One region of the Isoptericola sp. b408 genome, then DNA from elsewhere that is predicted to be linked to it. Evidence: predicted binding sites of a transcription regulator. Region 1 holds the regulator's gene; each other region holds the start of a gene.

Region 1 (4,371 bases):
CCGCCACGTCTTCCCCGAGTTCGGCCTCGACCCCTTCCTGGACTGACCGGGCCGGTCCCGCGGCCGGGGTGACCCGGCGCACGCCGCCGTGGCCCGAGGCACCGGCCGTGATCGGGTATTCTGATAGACGGACTTTTCTCGCGTTGGTCGGCTGCGCCCGGGCTCACGGGCGCCGGTGCCAACGCCGTCCGACCACCGATCAGCATTGTGAGGACCTCATGGGCTCCGTCATCAAGAAGCGCCGCAAGCGCATGGCGAAGAAGAAGCACCGCAAGCTGCTGCGCAGGACGCGCCACCAGCGTCGCAACAAGAAGTGAGGCACCGCCCGCCGTCCGGCGGGTCGTGCTGAGCGAGCCCGGTAACCCTAGGGGTGCCGGGCTCGCTGCGTCCGTGGGGAGGGGCGTCCCCGGTCAGCGGCCCCGGACGCGTCGGCGCATGGCACGCTGCGCGGCCCGGAGCACGAGGCCCGCGACCCAGGCCGCGCCTGCCCACGACGCGGTCCGCACGCCGCGGTGCGCCACCCGCTGACCGCGACCGCGGAACTCGCGGATCGGCCAGCCGACCTCCTTGGCGTGCCGACGCAGACGCACGTCGGGGTTGATCGGGCAGGGGTGGCCGACGGACCGCATCATCGGCAGGTCGTTCAGCGAGTCCCCGTAGGCGTACGAGTGGTCCAGGTCGAGCCCCTCGCGCTCCGCGAGCTCCCGCACGGCCGCAGCCTTGGCCTCGCCGTGCATGAGGTCGCCCACCAGCGCGCCGGTGTAGTACCCCCGCTCGTGCTCCGCGATGGTGCCGAGGCAGCCGGTCGCGCCGAGCCGGCGTGCGATGAGGCCGCCGATCTCGACCGGCGTCGCGGTGACCAGCCAGACCTGGTCCCCGGCCGCCAGGTGCTCGTCCAGGAGTCGCTTCGTGCCGGGGAAGATCCGCAGCTCCAGGACGGTGTCGTAGACCTCGTCGCCCACGGCGGTGATCTCGGCGACCGAGCGGCCGGCGATGAGGGACAGCGCCCGGCTGCGCACGGTCTCGATCTGGGTGCGCGACTCGCCGAAGAGCAGGTACTTGGCCTGGATCAGCCCGAACCGCAGCAGGTCGGCGGTCCCGAAGAACTCGCGCCGGTACAGCGCCCGGGCCAGGTGGAACGAGCTGGCGCCGCGGATGATCGTGTTGTCCACGTCGAAGAACGCTGCCGCCGGCGGGCTGACCGGGGGGTCGGCGTGAGACGGCATGCGGTCCACTGTAGCCGCGCGGATACGCTGTCCTCGTGAGCGGCACCCCGACGACCCCTGAGGAGACGGCACGGGTGGTGATGTACACCCGACCCGGCTGCCATCTGTGCGACGACGCCAGGCAGGTGGTCTCCTCGGTGTGCGACCAGGCGGGCGCTGCGTGGCGGGAGATCGACATCGAGGCCGATGCCGCGCTGACCGAGCGGTACGGCGACTACGTGCCCGTCGTCGAGGTGGACGGCGTGCAGCAGGGGTTCTGGCGGGTGGACGCGGTGAGGTTGGCGCGCCGTCTGGCGGTCCCCCCGGGAGGGAAGCGGACGTGATCGAGATCGGTGAGGTGACGGTGCCCGCGGCGACGGTGGCGCGGCTTCCGTTCTACCTGCGTGCCCTGCGCGACCTGTTGAGCGACGGCGTCACCACGACGTCGTCCTCCGGGCTGGCGGAGCGGTCCGGCGTGGGCTCGGCCCAGCTGCGCAAGGACCTGTCCTACCTGGGGTCCTTCGGGACCCGCGGGGTCGGGTACGACGTGGAGACGCTGGCGTCCTCGATCAGCGCCGCGCTCGGGCTCGGGTCGGAGCACCGGCTCGCCATCGTCGGCGTGGGCAACCTCGGCAACGCCTTGGCGAACTACTCGGGCTACGCGGCCCGCGGGTTCCGGCTGGTGGCCCTGATCGACGCCGACCCGGACGTGGTGGGTCGCAGCGCCGCCGGCCTCGAGGTCGAGCACTCCGACCGTCTCGAGGAGATCCTCGCCGCCCGGGGGGTGTCGATGGTGATCCTGGCGACGCCGGGTGCGGCGGCGCAGGCGGTGGCCGAGCGGATCGTGGCCTGCGGGGTGCGCGAGATCCTGTCGTTCTCGCCGGTGGCGCTGCAGCTGCCCGACGACGTCGTGGTGCGCAGCGTCGACGTCGCGGGTGAGCTGCAGATCCTCGCGTTCCACGCCGCGGCGCGGCACGCGCAGTCCGGGGACGCCGTGGGTGTCGACGGTGACCCCGCGGTGGCCGGGGTCCAGCCCTCCGCCTGAGCCCGCGCACCATCCTGCGGGCCGGGCCGTCTCGCCGCGGGTCAGGACGGCCCGTGACGAGTCAGGACGGCCCGTGACGAGTCAGGACGGCCCGTGACGAGTCAGGCCCCCGCTGCACGAGTCAGCGCACGGGATCCGCGCGGACGCGGTTCCCGTGCGCTGACCGGCGACGGCGAGGTGCGGCGGGCACGACGCCGACAGGCGCCGGTTCACCGGCGTGGTGGGATCAGTTCTGCTCGATCGCCGAGACGTCGAGAGCGATCTTGACCTTCTCGCCGACCAGGATGCCGCCGGTCTCGAGCGCGGCGTTCCAGGTCAGGTCGAAGTCCTTGCGGTTGATGACGATCTCGGACTCGAACCCGGCGCGCTTGTTGCCGAACGGGTCGGTCGCGGCACCCTCGAAGGCGACCGGCAGGTCCACCGACCGGGTCACGCCGTTGATGGTCAGGTCGCCGGTGACGATGTAGGCGTCGTCGTCGGCGGTGACCGAGGTCGAGGTGAAGGTCCAGGTGGGGCGCTCCTCGGCGTGCCAGAAGTCCGCGCTCTTGAGGTGCTGGTCGCGGTTCTCGTCACCGGTGCTCACGGCGCTCGCGTCGAGCGTCACCGCGACGCAGGAGGACTCGAGGTCCTCGCCCACGGTGATCGTCCCGGCGGAGATGCCGACGGTCCCGCGGACCTTGGAGATGCCGGCGTGGCGGACGGAGAACGACGCCGTGGAGTGGCCGGCGTCGACGGCGTAGGTGCCGGTGGTCAGGGCCGGGGGCAGGGGGGTGGCCATGGGGTGGCTCCTTGTCAGATCGGTTGCAGGACGTGATGCGATCGCGTCCGGATCGTTCCATCGAAATGCATGAACAGGGCACCCCGGCGCAGTATTCCCGCGCCGTCCGGACGAGTTCGGAGACCGGTCCGCGGCCCGATCGTGACGCGGCTCACGACGCCTGTCGCGCCGACCGGTCCACCCCCGGGATCTGGGACACTAAGGCGCATGGCCACCACCACCGTCCACCTGATGCGGCACGGCGAGGTCCACAACCCGGACGGCGTCCTGTACGGACGCATCCCGGGCTACCGGTTGTCCGACCGCGGTCAGCAGATGGCGCGACGCGTCGCGGACCACCTCACCGACACCGGCCGGGACGTCGCCGCCGTCGTCGCGAGCCCGCTGCAGCGCGCCCAGGAGACCGCCGCGCCCGTCGCCGCCGCGTTCGGCCTGGAGCTGGCCACCGACGACCGGCTGATCGAGGCCGGCAACCTGCTCGAGGGCTCGACGATCGGCACGAACCCCGCCCAGCTCGCCCACCCCCGGTACTGGAAGCTGCTGTGGAACCCGCTGCGGCCGTCCTGGGGCGAGGCCTACGCCGACCAGGTCGTGCGCATGCGGGCCGCCGTCGACGACGCCCGACGTGCCCACGCGGGGCGCGAGGTCGTCCTGGTGAGCCACCAGCTCCCCGTCTGGCTGACCCGGCTGGCCTTCGAGGGCAGGCGCCTGGCCCACGACCCGCGGCGTCGCCAGTGCGCGCTGGCCTCGCTGACGTCGCTGACGTTCACCGACGACCACTTCGCCGGACTGCACTACGCCGAACCCGCCGGGGACCTGCTCGTCGGCGCCGAGCCGCAGGCGGGCGCCTGATGGCGCGCCGCCACGCGGCGGGCGTCGCGCTCGCCCTCGGGACGGCCCTCGCGCTGGCCGGGTGCGGCGCCGCCGACTCCGGCGCGGGCGACGTCGTCGGCCAGGGGTTCGTCTCCGGCGACGGCACCGTGCAGCAGTGGGAGCCGGCCGACCGGACCGAGCCGGTGGTCGTCGAGGGCACCAGCTTCGAGGGGGACGAGGTCTCCACCGCCGACTGGCGCGGGGACGTCGTCGTGCTCAACACCTGGTACGCAGGCTGCGCGCCCTGCCGCGCCGAGGCTCCGGCCCTGGTCTCGATCGCGACGGACCGCGCCGACGAGGGGGTGCACCTGCTGGGCATCAACACCGAGGACGAGGCCGGTGCCGCGCTCGCCTTCCAGCGCACCTTCGAGGTGCCCTACCCGTCGATCGAGGACCGCAGCGGCCAGGTCGTGGCCGGGCTGTCGGGCGTCGTGCCGCTGCAGGCGGTCCCGTCCACCGTCGTGCTCGAC
Region 2 (4,371 bases), 320 kb from region 1:
CGCATGAGGGTCCTGGCCGCCATGTCCGGGGGAGTGGACTCCGCCGTCGCCGCCGCGCTCGCCGTCGAGGCCGGGCACGAGGTCGTCGGGGTGCACATGGCCCTGAGCCGCAACCGGGACCAGTTCCGCACCGGGTCGCGGGGCTGCTGCTCCATCGAGGACGCCGGGGACGCCCGCCGCGCCGCCGACGTGCTCGGCATCCCGTACTACGTGTGGGACCTGTCCGAGACCTTCGAGGAGACCGTCGTCGCGGACTTCCTGTCCGAGTACTCGGCCGGCCGCACGCCCAACCCGTGCGTGCGCTGCAACGAGCACATCAAGTTCACCGCGCTGCTCGACAAGGCCACCGCGCTGGGCTTCGACGCCGTGGCCACCGGCCACTACGCGCGCATCGAGCACGGCCCCGACGGCCCCGAGCTGCACCGCTCGCCGAACGACGCCAAGGACCAGTCCTACGTGCTCGCCGTCATGGGCCCCGAGCGGCTCGCCCGCTCGGTGTTCCCGCTGGGCCACTTCGCCACCAAGGACGAGGTGCGCGCCGAGGCCGAGCGCCGCGGGCTCTCGGTCAGCGCCAAGCCGGACTCCTACGACATCTGCTTCGTGGCCGACGGCGACACCCGCGGGTTCCTGCGCGACCGCCTCGGCGAGAAGCCCGGCGAGGTCGTGGACACCGACGGCACCGTCGTCGGCGAGCACCGCGGCGCCTTCGCCTACACGATCGGCCAGCGCAAGGGCCTCGGCCTGGGCCGCCCCGCCGCCGACGGCAAGCCCCGCTACGTCGTCGACGTCGACACCGAGTCCAACACCGTCGTCGTCGGCCCCTCCGAGCTGCTCACGGTCGACCACATCGACGCGGGCCGGGCGACGTGGCTCGTCCCGGCCCCGAACGACTGGACCGACGTCACCGTCCAGGTGCGCGCCCACGGCCGGGCGGTCCCCGCCCAGGTCCGGGCGACGTCCGACGGCGCGGCGGGCCTGGAGGTCCGGCTCGGCGAGCCGCTGCGCGGGATCGCGTCCGGGCAGTCGATCGTGGTCTACCGCGGCACGCAGGTGCTGGGCCAGGGCACCGTCTCCGGCGCGCGCCGAGACACCGCCGCGTCGGCCACACCCACGGCCACCGTGGTGCACGCGTGACGGCGGTCAGCGGGCACGGGCCCTGGCCCGGGGGAGAGCGCGACGTGCTCGAGGCCCAGCAGACCGTGCTCGGGGACCTCGCCGACCTGCCCACCGGCGTCGAGCCGATCCCCTTCCTCGTCCAGCTCACGGGCCGCGGTCCCGGCGCAGGGGCGACCGCCCGGACCTCGCTGCTGCTGGCCGAGCACGCCGTCGAGCTCGGCCCGCACGGCTGGAAGCTCGCGGACCACGACGGCGTCGACGCCCGCCGCGCTCGGTCCCTGCTGGCCGAGGACCTCGCCACCCTGGCGATCACCGGGCACGGGTACACGGGGCCGCTGGCCGTCGAGGTGACGGGCCCGTGGACCCTCGCCGCCGAGCTGTGGTCCGCGCGGGGCGACCGGGTGCTGGCCGATGTCGGCGGGCGGGCGGCCCTCACCGAGGCGCTGGCCGTGGGACTGGCCGACCATGTCGCGCAGGTGCGTGACCAGGTGCCCGGCGCGGACGTCGTCGTGCAGCTCGCCGAGCCGCTGCTCGGGCAGGTGCACGCCGGCGTGCTGCCGACCTTCTCCGGCTTCTCGCGCCTCCGCGGGGTGCCCGGTCCGGACATCGTGGAGGGTCTGCGCCCCGTGGTCGAGGCGGTGCACGACGCCGGTGCCCGGGTCGTCGTCCACCTCGGCGGCACGTGGGTGGGGATCCCGCCCGTGGTGCTCGCCGGAGCCGACGCCATCGGTCTGGACCTGGCCGACGTCGCCCCCGAGGGCTGGAACGAACGTGCCTGGGAGCTCGTGGCGCGGGCGACCGAGCGCAAGGTCGGGCTCTGGGCGGGCCTGCCCCCGGCCAGGGTGTCGCAGTGCGCAGGCCCCGAGCTGGGCGGTCTCGTGCGGCTCGTCGCCGAGCCGTGGCGCCGCATCGGGCTGCCCGCCGCCGGGCTGGAGTCGGTCACCGTCCTGGCGGCCCCGCGGCGCACCCCCGGCTCGGTGGACGACCACCGGGCGGGACTGGCGAACCTGGGCCGGGTGGCCGAGGCGCTCGCCGAGCGCGCCGCGGACTGACCCCGCGCCACCCCTCGCAGATGGTTGCCTCAGCCATCTGACCTGCGGATGTGTCCTGTCTCTCGCCCTGGGCGACTTGTGGTCTGACCACATCTTGTGAAAGTCTTCACTTGTCAGATCCGGAGGCCGAGGAACGGCCACAGCCCCTCAGGGGAGGGCGACATGAGCACCGACACCACCACGACCAGCGCCGCACCGGAGGTCACGCCGACCGACGTCCCGACGGTCGAGCCCCCGGCGCCGGAGGTCGCCGTCGACGCGATGGTCCAGCGCGGGCTCAAGGCGCTGGCGGCCTACGCGACGCTGACGCAGGAGGACGTCGACCACATCGTCAAGAAGGCGTCGGTCGCGGCGCTGCGGGAGCACGGCAACCTGGCCCAGCTCGCGGTCGACGAGACCGGGCGTGGTGTCTTCGAGGACAAGGCCACCAAGAACATCTTCGCCTGCGAGCACGTCACCCACTCGATGGCCGAGCTCAAGACGGTCGGGGTCGTCGCGCGCGACGAGCTGCGCGGCATCGTCGAGATCGCTGAGCCCGTCGGGGTCGTCGCCGGCATCACCCCGGTCACCAACCCGACGTCGACCGCGATCTTCAAGAGCCTCATCGCCCTCAAGACGCGCAACCCGATCATCTTCGCCTTCCACCCCAACGCCCAGCGCTCCTCCGCGGAGGCCGCCCGGATCGTGCGCGACGCCGCGATCGAGGCCGGCGCGCCCGAGGACTGCATCCAGTGGGTCACCGAGCCCAGCCTCGCCGCGACCAGCGCGCTGATGCACCACGACGGCGTCTCGCTGATCCTGGCCACCGGCGGCAACGCCATGGTGCGCGCCGCCTACTCCGCCGGGAAGCCCGCCCTCGGCGTCGGCGCCGGCAACGTCCCCGCCTACATCGAGAAGACCGCGAAGATCGGCCGTGCCGTCAACGACGTCGTCCTGTCCAAGGGCTTCGACAACGGCGTGGTCTGCGCCTCGGAGCAGGCCGTCATCATCGACGACGAGGTCTACGACGAGGTGATGGACGGTTTCCGGACCATGCACGCCCACGTCGCCTCCCCCGAGGAGAAGGCCCGGCTCGAGGAGTACCTCTTCGGCGCCTGCGCCGACACGGCCGCCTGCAGCGGTGCCAAGCTCAACGCCGCCGCCGTCGGCAGGTCGGCGGCCTGGATCGCCGAGCAGGCCGGCTTCGAGGTCCCGGAGGACACCTCGGTGCTCCTGGCCGAGATCTCCGGCGTCGGGCCGCAGGAGCCGCTGAGCCGCGAGAAGCTGTCGCCCGTGCTCGCCGTGCTGCGCTCGCGCAGCACCGACGAGGGTGTCCGCCTCGCCGAGCAGATGGTCGAGTTCGACGGTCTCGGCCACTCGGCGGCGATCCACACCACGGACGCCGGGCTCGCCGAGCGGTTCGGGCACGCCGTCAAGGCGGTGCGGGTGCTGTGGAACCAGCCCAGCGCCCTGGGCGGCATCGGGGACATCTACAACGCGCTCATCCCGTCGCTGACGCTGGGCTGCGGCTCCTACGGGCACAACTCGGTGTCGAACAACGTCAGCGCCGTGAACCTCGTCAACATCAAGCGGGTCGCGCGGAGGAACAACAACATGCAGTGGTTCAAGGTGCCGCCGAAGACGTACTTCGAGCCCAACGCGATCCAGTACCTGGTCGACATGCCGGACGTCGAGCGCGTCACCGTGGTGACCGACGGCGTCATGCAGTCCCTCGGGATCGTCGACAAGATCCTCGACGTGCTCCAGCGCCGCGCGAACAAGGTCGCCGTGCAGATCATCGACACCGTCGAGCCCGAGCCGAGCGTCGAGACGGTCGAGCGCGGTGCCCTGCTGATGCGTGACCACCGCCCGGACACGATCATCGCGATCGGCGGTGGTTCGCCGATGGACGCCGCGAAGGTCATGTGGCTCAAGTACGAGCACCCCGAGGTGGCCTTCAGCGACCTGCGCGAGAAGTTCTTCGACGTGCGCAAGCGGGCGTTCCGGTACCCGGAGCTCGGCGAGAAGGCCCAGCTGGTCTGCATCCCGACGTCCTCGGGCACCGGGGCGGAGGTCACCCCGTTCGCCGTGATCACCGACCACTCGACCGGGTTCAAGTACCCGCTGGCCGACTACGCACTGACCCCGTCGGTGGCGATCGTCGACCCGGTGCTCACCGCCACGATGCCGGCGAAGCTCGCCGCCGACTCCGGCATGGACGCGC
Region 3 (4,371 bases), on a different contig from region 1:
CCGACGGTGCGGCCCTGACCGCGCTGGTCCTCATGACGGTGATCGCCCTGGCCCTCGGCTGGCACCTGGTCGCCTCGATCGGCGGCGGCGACATGCCCGTCGTGGTCTCGATGCTCAACTCGTACTCGGGCTGGGCCGCCGCGGCCGCCGGTTTCATGCTGGGCAACGACCTGCTGATCATCACCGGCGCCCTGGTGGGATCCTCCGGTGCGATCCTGTCCTACATCATGTGCCGGGCGATGAACCGGTCGTTCGTCTCCGTCATCCTCGGCGGCTTCGGCGCCGAGCCGGGCAGCCCGGCGGCCGCCGGGGTCGAGGGTGAGCACCGGGAGACGTACGCGGCGGACGTCGCCCAGCAGCTGACGAACGCGACCTCCGTGGTCATCGTGCCGGGGTACGGCATGGCCGTGGCCAAGGCCCAGTACCCGGTGGCGGACCTGACCGACAAGCTGCGGGACCGTGGGGTGAACGTCCGGTTCGGTGTGCACCCCGTCGCGGGCCGTCTGCCCGGCCACATGAACGTGCTGCTGGCCGAGGCCAAGGTGCCCTACGACGTGGTCCTGAGCATGGAGGAGATCAACAGCGACTTCACCACGACCGACGTGGTGCTGGTCATCGGCGCCAACGACACCGTCAACCCGGCCGCGCAGGAGGACCCGGGCTCGCCGATCGCCGGCATGCCGGTGCTCGAGGTGTGGCAGGCGCGTGACGTCGTGGTGTTCAAGCGCTCGATGGCCACCGGGTACGCCGGGGTGCAGAACCCGTTGTTCTTCCGGGAGAACACGGCGATGATCTTCGGCGACGCCAAGGAGCAGGTCGAGCGGATCATCCAGGAGCTGTGAACGACGACGGCCCGGTGCCGGCCCGTCGCGGGGCCGGCACCGGGCCGTCGGGCGACCGCCGTCAGGAGCGGGAGTCCGCCCGGGACTCGTAGACGCTGGCGGGCAGCACGCCGTCGACCGGCTCCGGCAGCCCGGCCGCGGGCTCGTCCGCGGCGCTGGCGGTGGTGTCGATCTCGCGGGCGTCGGCGGGGACGCCGTCGAGGCTGGGCATCATCGCGGCGAGCTGCTGACGCCAGGAGGGGAACTCCTCCGGGAAGCAGCGGTCGAGCACGTCGACCATCGCCGAGACCGCGGTGGACGCCCCCGGCGACGCACCCAGCAGACCGGCGATGGAGCCGTCGGCGGCCGAGACGACCTCGGTGCCGAACTGCAGGACGCCCTTGCCGTCGGCGTCGCGCTTGATCACCTGGACACGCTGGCCCGCGGTGATCTTCTCCCAGTCCTTGGGGTGCGCGGTCGGCATGAACTGCTGCAGGGAGTGGAACTTCGACTCCGGCGCCGCGGCGAGCTGGCCGAGCAGGTACTGGGTCAGGTCGATGTTCTTCAGGCCGGCGCCGAGCATCGAGGTGATGTTGTGGGCGCGCAGCGAGGTGATCAGCCCGAGGTACTTGCCCTGCTTGAGGTACTTGGGGCTGAAGCCGGCGTAGGGACCGAACATCAGGTAGCTCTTGCCGTCGACCACGCGGGTGTCGAGGTGCGGCACGGACATCGGCGGGGCGCCGACGTCGGCCTTGCCGTAGACCTTGGCGTGGTGGCGGGCGACGATCTCGGGGTTGTCGGTGCGCAGGAACTCCCCGGAGATCGGGAAGCCGCCGAAGCCCTTGATCTCGGGGATGCCCGCGGACTGGAGCAGGGGGAGAGCCCCGCCGCCGGCGCCCACGAAGACGAACCGGGCGGTCACGGTGGAGGTGCGGCGCGGGGCGTTCCACGACCGGTCCTTCACCTTGAGCCGCCAGCGACGGTCCTTGGTCCGCTTCAGGGAGGTCACCTCGTGCTGCCGCTGCAGCTCGGCGCCGTGGCGCACCAGGTTGTCGACGAGCTGGCGGGTGAGGTTGCCGAAGTCCACGTCGGTGCCGGCCACGGACCGGGTGGCGGCGACGGGCTCGTCGGCGTCGCGGCCCTCGGTCAGCAGCGGGGTCCAGCGGGCGATCTCGGCGCGGTCGGTGGAGAACTCCATGTCGCGGAACAGCGGGTGCGCGGTCATGGTCGCGTGCCGCCGGCGCAGGAACTCCACGTTCTCGGCCCCGCGCACGAAGGTCATGTGCGGGGTGCGCTGGATGAAGGACTGGTCGGCGAGCTGGCCGGTGGCGAGCAGGTGCTGCCAGAGCTCGCGGGAGGTCTCGAACTGCTCGTTGATCTGCACCGCCTTGGAGATGTCGACGGTGCCGTCGGGCTTCTCCGAGGTGTAGTTCAGCTCGCACAGGGCGGCGTGGCCGGTACCCGCGTTGTTCCACGGGTTCGACGACTCCAGCGCCACGTCGTCGAGCCGCTCGATGATGCGGATCGACCAGGTCGGCTCGAGCTGCTGGATCAGGGTTCCGAGGGTGGCGCTCATGATGCCGCCGCCGACGAGGACGACGTCGACGGCGTCCGAGGGCCGCTGGCGGGGGGCTGTTTCGCGCGAAGTCACCGGGCCATGCTAGGTCGTTGGTGAAAACTGTCACAAAGAATGTGAACAACGTCACAAGGCGTCTGACCTGCAGTGATGCACGTCACACCAGGTCGATCTCGTTCCCGCAGGTCAGGGGCGTGCGGTGCGTCAGGGCCACAGGAGCTCCGTGGTCCAGGCCTCCTCCTGCCCGCCGCGGCGGTACCGCACCCGCGTCTGTCCCGTGCCGCCGCCCGAGCGCCAGAACTCGACGGTCGTCGGCGCCAGGCACCATGCCGTCCACGTCGGCACCACCAGCTCCGGGTCCGCGCGCACCTCCGCCAGTGCGGCGGACCAGGCCTCGCGGTGGTCGGCCAGGTCGTCGAGGACCTCGCTCTGGTGGTCCACCAGCGCCGTGGCGCGGGACCCGGCCGACCGGCTCCGGAGGTCGGCGGCACCGGCCTCCGGGTGCGACGTCACGGCGCCGGTCACCCGGACCTGGCGTCCGACCCCCTGCCAGAGGAAGGTCAGGGCCGCGTGCGGGTTCGCGGCCAGCTCGCGGCCCTTGGGGCTGGTGGCGTGGCCGGCGAACCACCAGCCCGCGGAGCTGAGGTCCGTCAGCAGCACCGTCCGCGCGGCGACGGTGCCGTCGGCACCGGCCGTCGAGAGCGTCATCGCGTGCGGGGCGTGCAGTCCCGCGGCCGCGGCCTCGTCGAACCAGGTCTCGAACAGCTCGTGCGGGGTGCCCGGCAGGACCGAGAGGTCGGTGAGCTCCCAGCCGGACAGGCCGTCGGGGAGGACCTGCAGGTCACGGAGTCGCGCGCGGAAGCTCGTCACTCCCTCACCGTAGCGACCGGAGGACCTCCGAGCGGGTGATCCTGCGTCCTTTTCCGCCCGTTGTGCGGTGTTCACTCTTGTGCACGGGTGCGGGACGGGCGACGATGAGGACAGACCGTGCTGCTGCGCGAAGGAGAGCGATGACGTATCCACCGGGAGCCGTGGGCCGTCCCGAGGGTGGCGGGCGCATCGCGCGCCGCCGTCTCGAGCCGGGCAGCGGTGCCATGACGTCGGTCGCGACCCTCCTGCCTGCCGAGCCGCCTCCGGCCCCGGGTCCGACCGGACCGGTCCCCGCCCGCGGCGCAGGTGTCAACGTGCAGATGGTCCTCGTGGCCGCGGCCCTGGTGATCGCCCTCGTGGCCACCGTCGGGGTCGCGATGCTCTGGTCGGCGAACCGCAAGCTCGCGTCCGAGGTGGACGCGGCCGTCGCGCAGTCCGAGCTGGCCGAGGCCGAGTCCGCCCGGCTGCGCGTCGCGCTCGAGGAGGCGCCGGACACGGCGACGGTCGAGGCGCTGGCCGGGCGGGTCGACGGTGTCGAGTCGTGGACCGGGATGCCTCAGGAGCTCGACGGCATGGACGACCTCCAGACGCGGCTGGTCGAGGTGTCCAACGGCATCGACAGCCTCGAGACGAACCTGGAGGACGGTCTGGGCGGGGTGCGCAACGACCTCGCGACGGTGCGCAACGACCTCTCCAGCGGCCCGCAACCGCCGTCCGCGGCGGACGTCGACGCCCTGCGGGGCGAGGTCGGCGCGCTCCGCGGCGACCTCAGCGCGCTGCGGTCCTCGATCGAGGGGATCCGGCAGGACGTCGGGGTGCTGTGCTGGGCGCTGGGCTACCGCAAGGACGTCTCCGCCTCCTGCTGAGCGCTCAGAAGTAGTCGCGCACGTGCACCGGGCGGCCGGTCCACAGCGCGTCCCAGACGGCGTCGTGGCCGTCGGGACCGTGCAGCTGCCCGGCCAGCCGGAGGTTCGCGCACGTCTGCGACCCGGCGTACGACTGCGCGAGACCGCCCGCGGTGAAGACCGGCCGGTCGGCCGGCGTGCGGGGGGCGGCGTCGTCGGGGTCCACCCGCACCGCACCGCCGGACACGCGCAGGACCCA

Evidence for each region. Region 1 encodes Rex, which represses fermentation and respiration genes when NADH is low (regulators of the CRP and FNR family bind a similar motif). Its sites were predicted from a motif close to CTTGTGAANNNNTTCACAAG; they were not measured.
Region 2: a site for Rex is predicted at 2,262-2,281, ahead of adhE (bifunctional acetaldehyde-CoA/alcohol dehydrogenase). Genes of this name have one in related genera too.
Region 3: a site for Rex is predicted at 2,490-2,509, ahead of mqo (malate dehydrogenase (quinone)). Genes of this name have one in related genera too.

What each region holds. Positions count from the first base shown of each region.
Region 1 covers NZ_JAUQYQ010000001.1:850,547-854,917, forward strand. Annotated here, with positions in the region: gene Q6347_RS03935 (acetoin utilization protein AcuC) at 1-46, shown strand, start outside; gene Q6347_RS03940 (30S ribosomal protein bS22) at 219-317, shown strand; gene Q6347_RS03945 (HAD family phosphatase) at 411-1,226, opposite strand; gene Q6347_RS03950 (glutaredoxin family protein) at 1,307-1,549, shown strand; gene Q6347_RS03955 (redox-sensing transcriptional repressor Rex) at 1,546-2,250, shown strand; gene Q6347_RS03960 (YceI family protein) at 2,477-3,028, opposite strand; gene Q6347_RS03965 (histidine phosphatase family protein) at 3,236-3,880, shown strand; gene Q6347_RS03970 (TlpA disulfide reductase family protein) at 3,880-4,371, shown strand, end outside.
Region 2 covers NZ_JAUQYQ010000001.1:1,165,695-1,170,065, forward strand. Annotated here, with positions in the region: gene Q6347_RS05440 (cysteine desulfurase family protein) at 1-7, shown strand, start outside; gene mnmA (tRNA 2-thiouridine(34) synthase MnmA) at 4-1,134, shown strand; gene Q6347_RS05450 (hypothetical protein) at 1,131-2,168, shown strand; gene adhE (bifunctional acetaldehyde-CoA/alcohol dehydrogenase) at 2,331-4,371, shown strand, end outside.
Region 3 covers NZ_JAUQYQ010000002.1:147,060-151,430, forward strand. Annotated here, with positions in the region: gene pntB (Re/Si-specific NAD(P)(+) transhydrogenase subunit beta) at 1-842, shown strand, start outside; gene mqo (malate dehydrogenase (quinone)) at 904-2,472, opposite strand; gene Q6347_RS06325 (pyridoxal 5'-phosphate synthase) at 2,602-3,267, opposite strand; gene Q6347_RS06330 (hypothetical protein) at 3,408-4,133, shown strand; gene eis (enhanced intracellular survival protein Eis) at 4,138-4,371, opposite strand, start outside.